Regions from separate parts of the Exiguobacterium sp. SH3S1 genome, predicted to be linked through region 2. Evidence: riboswitches for the same ligand, from Rfam matches in the RefSeq annotation. Region 2 holds a riboswitch; the other holds the start of a gene.

Region 1 (4,724 bases), on a different contig from region 2:
CGAAGTCGGTACCGCGACGATTGAAGTCGAGGGAGAAGTCGTTCGGACCGATACGGTGACATACGCCCAAGCAAAAGATTCACAATGAAGAGGTGGCGTGCGCGTCACCTCTTTTCTAAGGAGGAAACAGGATGAAAGGAACGATTATTCGCTTGCAAGGTGGATTTTATGATGTCATGACCGAAACGAAAGTTGAAATCAGATGTCGCGCCCGGGGAAACTTCCGGAACCGAAACATTTCGCCCGTCGTCGGGGACGACGTCGATATTCAAGACCAAGGGGACGGGACCGGCTACATCATGGCTGTCGATGAGCGGTCGAACCATCTCGTCCGTCCGCCGATCGCCAACATCGATCAGGCGTTTCTGCTCTTTTCCGTGAAAGAGCCGGCGTTCTCGTTTCATTTGCTTGACCGCTTTCTCATTTTGATCGAATCGAAGCAAGTTCACCCGATCATCGTGTTGACGAAGATGGACTTGTTGCTAGAAGCTGAAAAGGAAAAAATTAGTGCGGCGGCAGCGCTATACCGTTCGATCGGCTATCAAGTCATTGAGACGTCGACCGAAGACGGAGCTGGGATCGAGCTCATCCGCAGTGCGTTCAAAGACAAGACGAGCGTATTCGCCGGACAGACCGGCGTCGGGAAGAGTTCGTTGCTGAACGCGGTCGCACCGGAGCTTGAACTCGCGACTGGTAAGATTTCGAAAGCGCTTGGCCGCGGGAAGCATACGACGCGTCACGTCACGCTCATCACACTCGCGGACGGGTTCGTCGCCGATACACCTGGATTCTCGAGTCTTGAGTTCCCGGAAGAACTTGAAGTCGAGGAGATGCGTTGGTGTTTCCCTGAATTCGTCTTGCGGCACGATGACTGTAAATTCCGTGGTTGCGCCCATTTGAACGAGCCAGGTTGTGCCGTCAAAGCGGCGGTCGAGGCCGGAGAAATCGCTTCCACCCGCTATGCGAACTATGTTACGTTTATGGAGGAATTAAAAGATAGACAACGGAGGTACTAACATGATTAAAATCGCACCATCGATCCTGTCGGCCGATTTTGCCAACCTTGAGGCAGAGGTCAAAGCGGTCCAAGAAGCAGGGGCCGATTACATTCATTTTGACGTCATGGACGGTCAGTTCGTGCCGAACATCTCGATTGGACTGCCGGTACTCAAAAGTTTGCGTGACAAGTCGGACATGGTATTAGACGTCCATTTGATGATCGACCAGCCGGAACGGTTCGTCGAGGACTTCGTTCAAGCAGGCGCCGATATCGTCACGGTCCATGTCGAGGCGACAAACCATTTGCATCGCGTATTGCAACAAATCAAAGGAGCCGGCGCTAAGTGTGGTGTCGTCTTGAACCCACATACACCGTTGTCGTCAATCGAGCACGTGCTCGGTGATGTCGATATGGTGTTGCTCATGACCGTGAACCCTGGCTTTGGCGGCCAAGCGTTCATCGAAGCGGTCGTCCCGAAGATCGCGGCGCTCAGCGAGATGCGCCAAGCGCGTCGTCTCGACTTCGAAATCGAGATCGATGGCGGGGTAAATCCTGCGACGGCAAAACTTTGTATCGACGCAGGTGCTGACGTCCTCGTTGCCGGTTCGGCCATCTATAACGAACCGAGCTATAAAGACGCAATCGATAGCATTCGCAACGCGTCTCGTGTATAATCGTCTGTAGAACAACAAATATTGTCGCAAGGGGTGTCACATCTGTGGCTGAGAGGCATGAGCTAACCCTTTGAACCTGTTCCGTTCACACGGACGTAGGGATGTGGCGAAAATGCACGTTGCTACACGATAGCAGCATGGCGTTTACGTCATGCTGCTTTTTGTCGTTCACTCATATCAAGGAGGGAATAAGATGAAACAACGTTTAAAACTACAGGCGCTCATTGAAATCTCGCTGTTCGCCTCGCTCGGACTGATCTTTGACATGCTCATCCCATATCGGTTGCCGCAAGGCGGAGCAGTCAGCCTGGCGATGCTGCCGATTCTCGTGATGGCGTATCGGCATGGATTGAGAGGCGGACTCGCGACAGGCGCGCTTGTCGGGACGCTACAACTGTTATTTGGGGCCTATATCTTCACACCGGTCCAGTTTTTACTCGACTACACGGTCGCCTACGGCCTCGTCGGAGTCGCCGGTATCTTCGCCGGTCAAGTCAAACAGTCGGCAAAAGACGGCGCCAAGAAAACGCTCACGTTCTATTTGATTCTCGGGGCGTTGATCGGCTCGGCGCTCCGATATGTTGCGCACGTCGTCTCCGGCATCGTCTTCTTCGCCGAGTATGCGGAAGGACCGGTCGTCTTGTACTCGCTCGGCTATAACTTGACGTATATGTTGCCGTCGTTCCTCGTCTCGGCGGTCGTGATCGTGATCTTGTTCACGTCGGCGCCGCGCTTCGCGACGCTCGCGACACGGGACATCAGATAATGCGCGTCTTGATTGTGGCTGCGAGCCCGGAAGCGGTCCCTGAGCTTCCTCGGAACGCCGATTACGTCATCGGCGTCGACGGCGGCTATCATACGCTGCTCGACCGTGGGATGAAGCCGGACCTGCTCGTCGGTGACTTTGATTCGTTCACAGGCACCGTGCCGGAGGAAGCTGTCCGTTATCCGTCTGAAAAAGACGTGACCGACCTTGAGATCGCTCTCGAGGCGGCACGAGGGAAAGGGGCGGACGTGATCGACGTGTACGGTGCACTCGGAGGCAGACTCGATATGACGCTCAGCAACGTCGGTCTGCTCGAGGCGTACCCCGAGATGCGGTTGTTCGCAGACGGGCAAGAAGTCCGCCTCGTCGGAAAAGGGGACTATCGTCTCCCGCGTCGTCCTGACCATTACTTGTCGCTCGTACCTTGGAAACGGGCCTCGGTCTCGATTCGTGGCGTCAAGTACCCGCTCGAGAACCATGACGTCGTCAGCCATGAGGCGCTGACGATCTCAAACGAGTGGTCGGCGGAAGAGGCGGACTTGCTCGTTCATAGCGGCAACGTCTTGATTATGTATATAAAGAAATAAACAAAAAAAATCCCATCGGCGCATGCCGCTGGGATTTATTTCGTTCGTGTATGGTAATTATACGCGTTCAACGAGACCTGATTTAAGAGCGCGAGCTGAAACCCAAACTCGTTTAGGTTTACCGTCAACGAGAATGCGAACTTTTTGTACGTTTACACCCCAAGTACGTTTTGTCTTGTTGAGTGCGTGCGAACGGTTGTTACCTGACTTAGGTGACTTACCTGTTACGTAGCATTTACGTGCCATGCGTTTCCCCTCCTTTTTTATGTGGGTTCGTCCTAATAGACACTCGTTTATATTAGCATGGGTTTTTTCACGATGCAACTAGAAAATAACCGGATGACAAGAAAAAAACTTGACATTACGGATGAGGATTTTAATAATGAATGAGGGTTGCGGTTACAATTGACCGAGTTTAGGGGCATGTCCTTTTAATAACTAGGTACTTATTGTAGAATATACTGTAGGAATCATTCCGAATAAAGGAGGCTACTCCATATGGCAATTGAAATGAAGACAACATATGGCAATATTGATATCACGAACGACGTGGTCGCGACACTCGCGGGCGGTGCGGCGATGGAATGTTTCGGCGTCGTAGGAATGGCGTCACAAGCTCAACTGAAAGACGGGATCGCAGAACTGCTCAAACGTGAGAACTATGCGCGTGGCGTTGTCGTACGTCAAGATGGAGAAGACGTACATATCGATATGCACATCATCGTGAGCTACGGGACGAAAGTGTCGGAAGTCGCGTACAACGTGCAAAGTCGTGTAAAATACACGCTCGGTGAAACTTTAGGATTAAACGTTTCGTCGGTAAATATATTCGTACAAGGCGTTCGTCTGACGAATGACTGACGAGAACGAAGGAGGATTTGGTGTGGGGTTAAAACGTTTAGATGGATTGGTGTTTGCGCAGATGGTCGCAAACGGTGCAGCCAACTTGAGCCAAAATGCAGATTACGTGGATTCGCTTAACGTCTTCCCGGTCCCAGACGGCGACACGGGAACGAACATGAATTTGACGATGACTTCAGGTGCGAAGGAAGTGGCCGCACTCAACACGGCGAATATCGCTGACGTGTCATCAAAGTTTGCCCGCGGTCTACTTATGGGGGCCCGTGGGAATTCGGGTGTTATTTTAAGCCAATTATTCCGTGGTTTCGGTAAATCAATCGAAGGAAAGACAGAATTATCGACACTCGACTTTGCCGAGGCACTCAAACGTGGCGTCGACACGGCATACAAGGCGGTTATGAAACCGGTTGAAGGAACGATTTTGACGGTTGCTCGTGAAGCGGCCGACGAAGCGCTCCGTGCCTCTGAGTCGACGAGCGACTTCAATGAGTTCATGGAGCAAGTGATCACGGAAGCGAAAGCTTCGCTCGAACGGACACCTGATTTGTTGCCGGTCTTAAAAGAAGTCGGTGTCGTCGACTCAGGCGGTCAAGGTCTCCTCGTCATCTATGAAGGGTTCCTCGCGAGCCTTGAAGGGAAAGAGCTCGAGAAGCCGCACGCACCGGTCATGGATGCCCTCGTTGAGGCAGAACACCATGCTGCGCAAGGTTTCATGTCGACGGAAGATATCGAATTTGGATATTGCACGGAGATCATGGTCCGTTTCCAAGACGAAAAGTTGAAACAGACTCCGTTCGATGAGGACGTGTTCCGTAACGAGCTGTCTGAACTCGGAG
Region 2 (4,724 bases):
CCGACGGCCGCGTCGACGTAATGGACGGTATGGTAATAGTTTTGAAGCAGCGGATCGTCATATCCGGTCAAGTCCAAACGCTTCTCTTCTTCCGGAATGTCGTACGGCGTATGGCTCGTCAAAGCGACCATGAACGCATAAAACGGTTCCGCTAACGTGTCCATCGCTTCGACGGAAGTGGTCAAGAAGTCTTTGTCGTTAAGTGCCATGCCGATCACGTCCTGAGCGGGATAATCGTCTTTGCTGAAAAAATGATTGAAGCCGATATTGTCATAGACGTTGTCGCGGTTCCAAAACGTTTTGTCGAACGCATGCATCGCGGCCGTATCATAGCCGGCTTGGCGCAAACGTTCAGGTAAGGCGTCAAACGTATGGTCACCGTACTGAGTGTACACCGAACCGGATTTGACCGGGTAGAGCGAGGTGTTGACCGTGAATTCCGCATCCGACGTCCGGCCTTCGTGCGTCTGATGATAGAAGTTCGGGAAGTACAGCATCTCGTCACGAAGCGCGTTCAAGTTCGGCGTCAGTTCCTGTCCGTTGATCGTCTGTCCGATCACCGACGTCTGGAACGACTCGAGCTGCAGCATGATGACGTTCGTATCCGCCGTTGTCTTGACGTCAGTTGGAGTCGAGGTACCGAGCCGCGTCTCTTCTTGTCCGGTTAAGTCGCCTCCGAAGCCGAGTTGGTCGCCGATGCCACGGAACAAGTCGAGGCCGTGATACCCCCAAAAGCCGTACTCGTAATATTCACGCATGTTTGAAATCGGTGCTTGCTCGTCATCATTCGGCTGACTGACGGTTAACGGAACGACGAAGGCGGTCAAGCCGATGACAAAACCGGCAGCGGCGATCCGGCGGTTTTTTCCTGTGACTTGCGCAGGTCTTTTTCTCATATAGACGAGGACAGCGGTATAAAGCACCAAGTCCGCGAACAATAGAAAGTCGGTCGGTTGAATCAACGTCAGGAAGCCGCCGCCGACGTCGCCCATCTGACCAACGTCTGACAAAAGCGCGACCGACAACAGATTGCCGAAATAGCGATAATACCAGACGTCGGAGATGAGGAGTGTACTGTGTAGAAACAGCGAGGCGAATAAAATCCAGCGCCGTGTTTTCGTCTTCACGAGCAACGCCCAGCTCGTCATCATGAGAATCATCCCGATGTTGACGAGTAAAAAATGAACGTTGAACGCGCTCGCGGTCAAGACGCTGAATAAAAATAGTTTGGCAAGTGATAGTGACAGATAACTCCAATAATCAAGATGTTTCTTGAACTACCCCCACCTACGCTGCGCTTAGAGGTGAGGGATTCCTGGGTCATCCGGTCTAACGACCGAAACCTGACCAGGCTAACCCCGTCGTCCCGACGGTTGAAGAGGCCAGGATGCGTTCGGCCTCTCGTTTGAGGTTCAGTCCTGCGTTGACATCGCGGTCGTGGTGGGCGCCGCAGTTCGGGCACGTCCACTTACGCAAGCCGAGATGTTTCACGTCTTTGTGTTGATGGCCGCAACCTGAGCAGAGCTGGCTCGAGGCGAAGCTCCTGCTGACTTTCACGACCTGTTTGCCGTACCAGTCGGCCTTGTATTCGAGCATGCGGAAGAACGCCGACCAACTGACGTCGGCGATGGCCTTGCTCAATTGGCGGTTCTGCTGCATGTCCTTCACCTGCAGCGTCTCGATCCCGATGACGTCGTGGTTTTTGACGATCTCGGTCGACACCTTGTGCAGGAAGTCTTCTCGCTTGTTGGCGATCTTCTCGTGGATGCGCGCGACCTTGCGCTTCTGCTTCTGGTAGTTCTTCGCCTCGGACAGCTTCACCTTCTTACTCATGGCGATGAGCCGACGGCGTGACAGCTTGCGCTGCTCGCGAGCAAGTTTTTTCTCGAGCGACTTGAAGTGGCGGTCGTTCGGGTACACCGTCCGGTCCGACAAGATTGCGAAGTGCTTCAGACCGACGTCGACGCCGACCGAGGAGCCGGTTTGAGGAAGCGGCCCGATGTCCTGCTCGACCTTCAGGGAGACGAAGTACTTGCCCGTCGCGTTCCGGCGGATCGTGGCGCTGAGGATCCGGCCCTCGACCCGTCTCGAGTTGGCGAACCGGACCCACTTCAGCTTCGGCAGTTTGAGCCGTTCCCCGACGATCGACATCTCGGGGTTTTGCGACCTGCCCTGGATGTTCGTCGTGTACGACTGGACCGGGTTCCGTTTCGACTTGAAGCGCGGGTGCCCGTTCTGTTTCGTGAAGAGCCGCTCGTAGCCGTCGGCCAGGTGCTTCAACGACCACTGCAGGGCCGTGCTGTCCACCTCCTTCAGCCACGAGAGCTCCTCTTTCATGGATGGGAGCGCGTCGGAGCACGCGCCATAGGACAGTCCCGCACCGCTCGCCTGGTACGTCTCGTCCCACTTCGCCAGGAAATGGTTGAAGACGAAGCGGGCGCAGCCGAGCGTCTTGGCGATCAGGACCTCCTGTTCCTTGGTCGGGTAGATGCGGAATTTATAGCCCTTGTGTGTCGACACGCCGTTCACCTCCTCTAGGTATTTATACCCAGAAAAGGTCATGGCGATTCATCACCCACTTTCGCTAGGGCTTCGCCCCGATCGCTTAGAAGTGGGCGTATTCTCGCCTATTTTTGATAAATAGCCTCCAAACGGTACGTACACGCTGTATTTCTTTTTATGTACCTGTTCGCAGACAGCGGGAAACATGGAGGTGTGCGATGCGGACGAAAAAAAGCGAGGCGAGCGCCTCACTTAATCAAAAACGTGTCCCGAAGCTCGATAATCGTGCCTTCTGGGGCTTGTAGTTTGCTCAGGTGGCCATCGACGACGAAGTAGATATTCCCGCCGTGTTTCGGCAAGAACGTGACACCGAGCGCCTCGAGCCGACCGACTTCCGCTTCAAGGTCATCGACGTACAAGGCGAAGTGAACGGGTCCGGCCGCATGTTTCGAATACGGCGATAACGTCTCGTCGGTCTTCGCCGTCTGGAGTTCGATATAGAAGTCGCCGAGCTTGAGCCAACTGTTGAACGCCCGGGTATGGAAGTTGGGTGACTCTTGGACGAGCTCAAAACCGAGCGCTTCATAAAATTGCTTCGACGCCGCGTAGTCGGGCGTTTGGATACAGAGATGGTGGATTTGTTTCATCGTGTCACTCCTTTGCTTTCATTTTAGCGAATAGGAGCCTGAAGCGGAACTTTTCTTGAACGAAGACGTATACGACACCGAGGAGGGATCCGGTCACGAACGCGACGAGGACGGCACCAATCGGACCGACGGTGACGGCGGCGATGACGTTCACCATATGTTGCACCGGATAGGCCCTGGCGACACCGGTCGGGATGGAGATGAATAGGGAGCCGATGATGGCGATGGCGATGAGCATCGCCATCCAAGTGAGTTGTTGAATACGCATGAAGTGTCTCCTTTCAAAATGAAAACGCCACTTCTCCAAGTGGAAAAGTGGCGTGGACAGACAGACGTATCCAAGCCACTTCCCTACGCTGGTATGAGCCAGATCAGGTTCGAAGGGTCCGGCAGTTGCCGTCTCAGCCCGAAGGCTCCCCTAGTGGTCGTTTATTGGTTTGAGTATAGCATAACGTTATTTTGTTGCCTCAATTTTTCGCGGTCGGAAGATGAAATAAATGATACCGCTATACAGGGCGTATAAAAACAGGGAAAACACGAGATTGATGAGCCACGGGAGTGTACCCATAAATACGGTGACCGAGGCGTTACGGAACCAGCCGAGTGAAAGACATAGTCCGACAAAGCTGAGCACGATCGTCGTCCAAAAGCTGATATCTGGACGCCTCGACACGCGGCGAACGACTAGACCGATTATGAAGCTGAAGACAGCCGTCGTACCTAAATACATATAGAGTAACGCATCAACCGGGTATGAATAATAGACAACGTCCATATTATTTCCTCCTAAACGAAGTGTGGTGAAAGGAAGTGAGGTCAGTGAGGGGTGCGATCCCATGGCGTGACGAGTCTTACCGTGAACAGTTCGAGCACTGGCTCGATGGTCACGTGCCAGGCGTGACGTGGCGGGTTGTGAAAGATACCGATTTGACATACTTGATGTATGGAGAGTACGGAGCAGACCGTTACTACGCCAAGGCGGTGACGCCAATTAGTGATGGCGAGGCTGAACTGTCGATGCATCTAGCCGAACGGCATCCGGGACTCGTCCCGGAGGTCATCGCCATTGACGCGACACACAACTGGCTATTTATGCGGGACATCGGCGGGGATGCACTTCGCGAATACCCTAAGCACAGTCGGTACGAAGCGGCTGTGCGTCAATATGCGAAACTACAGAGAAAAGAAGCGAATTACATGGATACTCTTTTGGCCTACGGCATCCCGGACCGGCGTCCGGCTCGTCTAAAAGAAGAGATACGGACGTATTTACCCGAGTTATGTACGGGGTTAGATCGAGATAGGGCAGAGGCGGTGCTGGCGCTCCAAGACGAACTCCTCACCATGTGCGACGAGCTCGCGACTGGGCTGCCGATGAGTCTCGAGCACGGCGACTTACATGGCGGCAACATCTTTTGGCGCGAACAGACGGATGACTTATGTATTCTCGATTGGGGCGATGCGACCGTCACCCATCCGTTCTTCAGCGTCCGTGTGTTTTGGAACGCGCTCTACGACTTGTTGCCAGAAGACGATGAAGTCGCATGGTATGAACAGATTCAGAAGATGCGTACC

Evidence for each region. Region 2 has a riboswitch for thiamine pyrophosphate ahead of EVJ26_RS14515 (energy coupling factor transporter S component ThiW). Riboswitches for the same ligand answer to the same signal wherever they lie in the genome.
Region 1: linked by a shared signal. The riboswitch ahead of thiT (energy-coupled thiamine transporter ThiT) and the one ahead of EVJ26_RS14515 (energy coupling factor transporter S component ThiW) in region 2 are both predicted to bind thiamine pyrophosphate.

What each region holds. Positions count from the first base shown of each region.
Region 1 is NZ_SJUW01000001.1:206,183-210,906, reverse strand. It holds gene pknB (Stk1 family PASTA domain-containing Ser/Thr kinase) at 1-88, shown strand, start outside; gene rsgA (ribosome small subunit-dependent GTPase A) at 132-1,016, shown strand; gene rpe (ribulose-phosphate 3-epimerase) at 1,018-1,674, shown strand; TPP riboswitch at 1,694-1,793, shown strand; gene thiT (energy-coupled thiamine transporter ThiT) at 1,868-2,440, shown strand; gene EVJ26_RS01090 (thiamine diphosphokinase) at 2,440-3,027, shown strand; gene rpmB (50S ribosomal protein L28) at 3,085-3,273, opposite strand; gene EVJ26_RS01080 (Asp23/Gls24 family envelope stress response protein) at 3,526-3,888, shown strand; gene EVJ26_RS01075 (DAK2 domain-containing protein) at 3,911-4,724, shown strand, end outside.
Region 2 is NZ_SJUW01000003.1:19,992-24,715, forward strand. It holds gene EVJ26_RS04475 (LTA synthase family protein) at 1-1,151, opposite strand, end outside; gene tnpB (IS200/IS605 family element RNA-guided endonuclease TnpB) at 1,330-2,562, opposite strand; gene EVJ26_RS04485 (VOC family protein) at 2,751-3,149, opposite strand; gene EVJ26_RS14515 (energy coupling factor transporter S component ThiW) at 3,154-3,417, opposite strand; TPP riboswitch at 3,481-3,579, opposite strand; gene EVJ26_RS04495 (hypothetical protein) at 3,604-3,924, opposite strand; gene EVJ26_RS04500 (aminoglycoside phosphotransferase family protein) at 3,969-4,724, shown strand, end outside.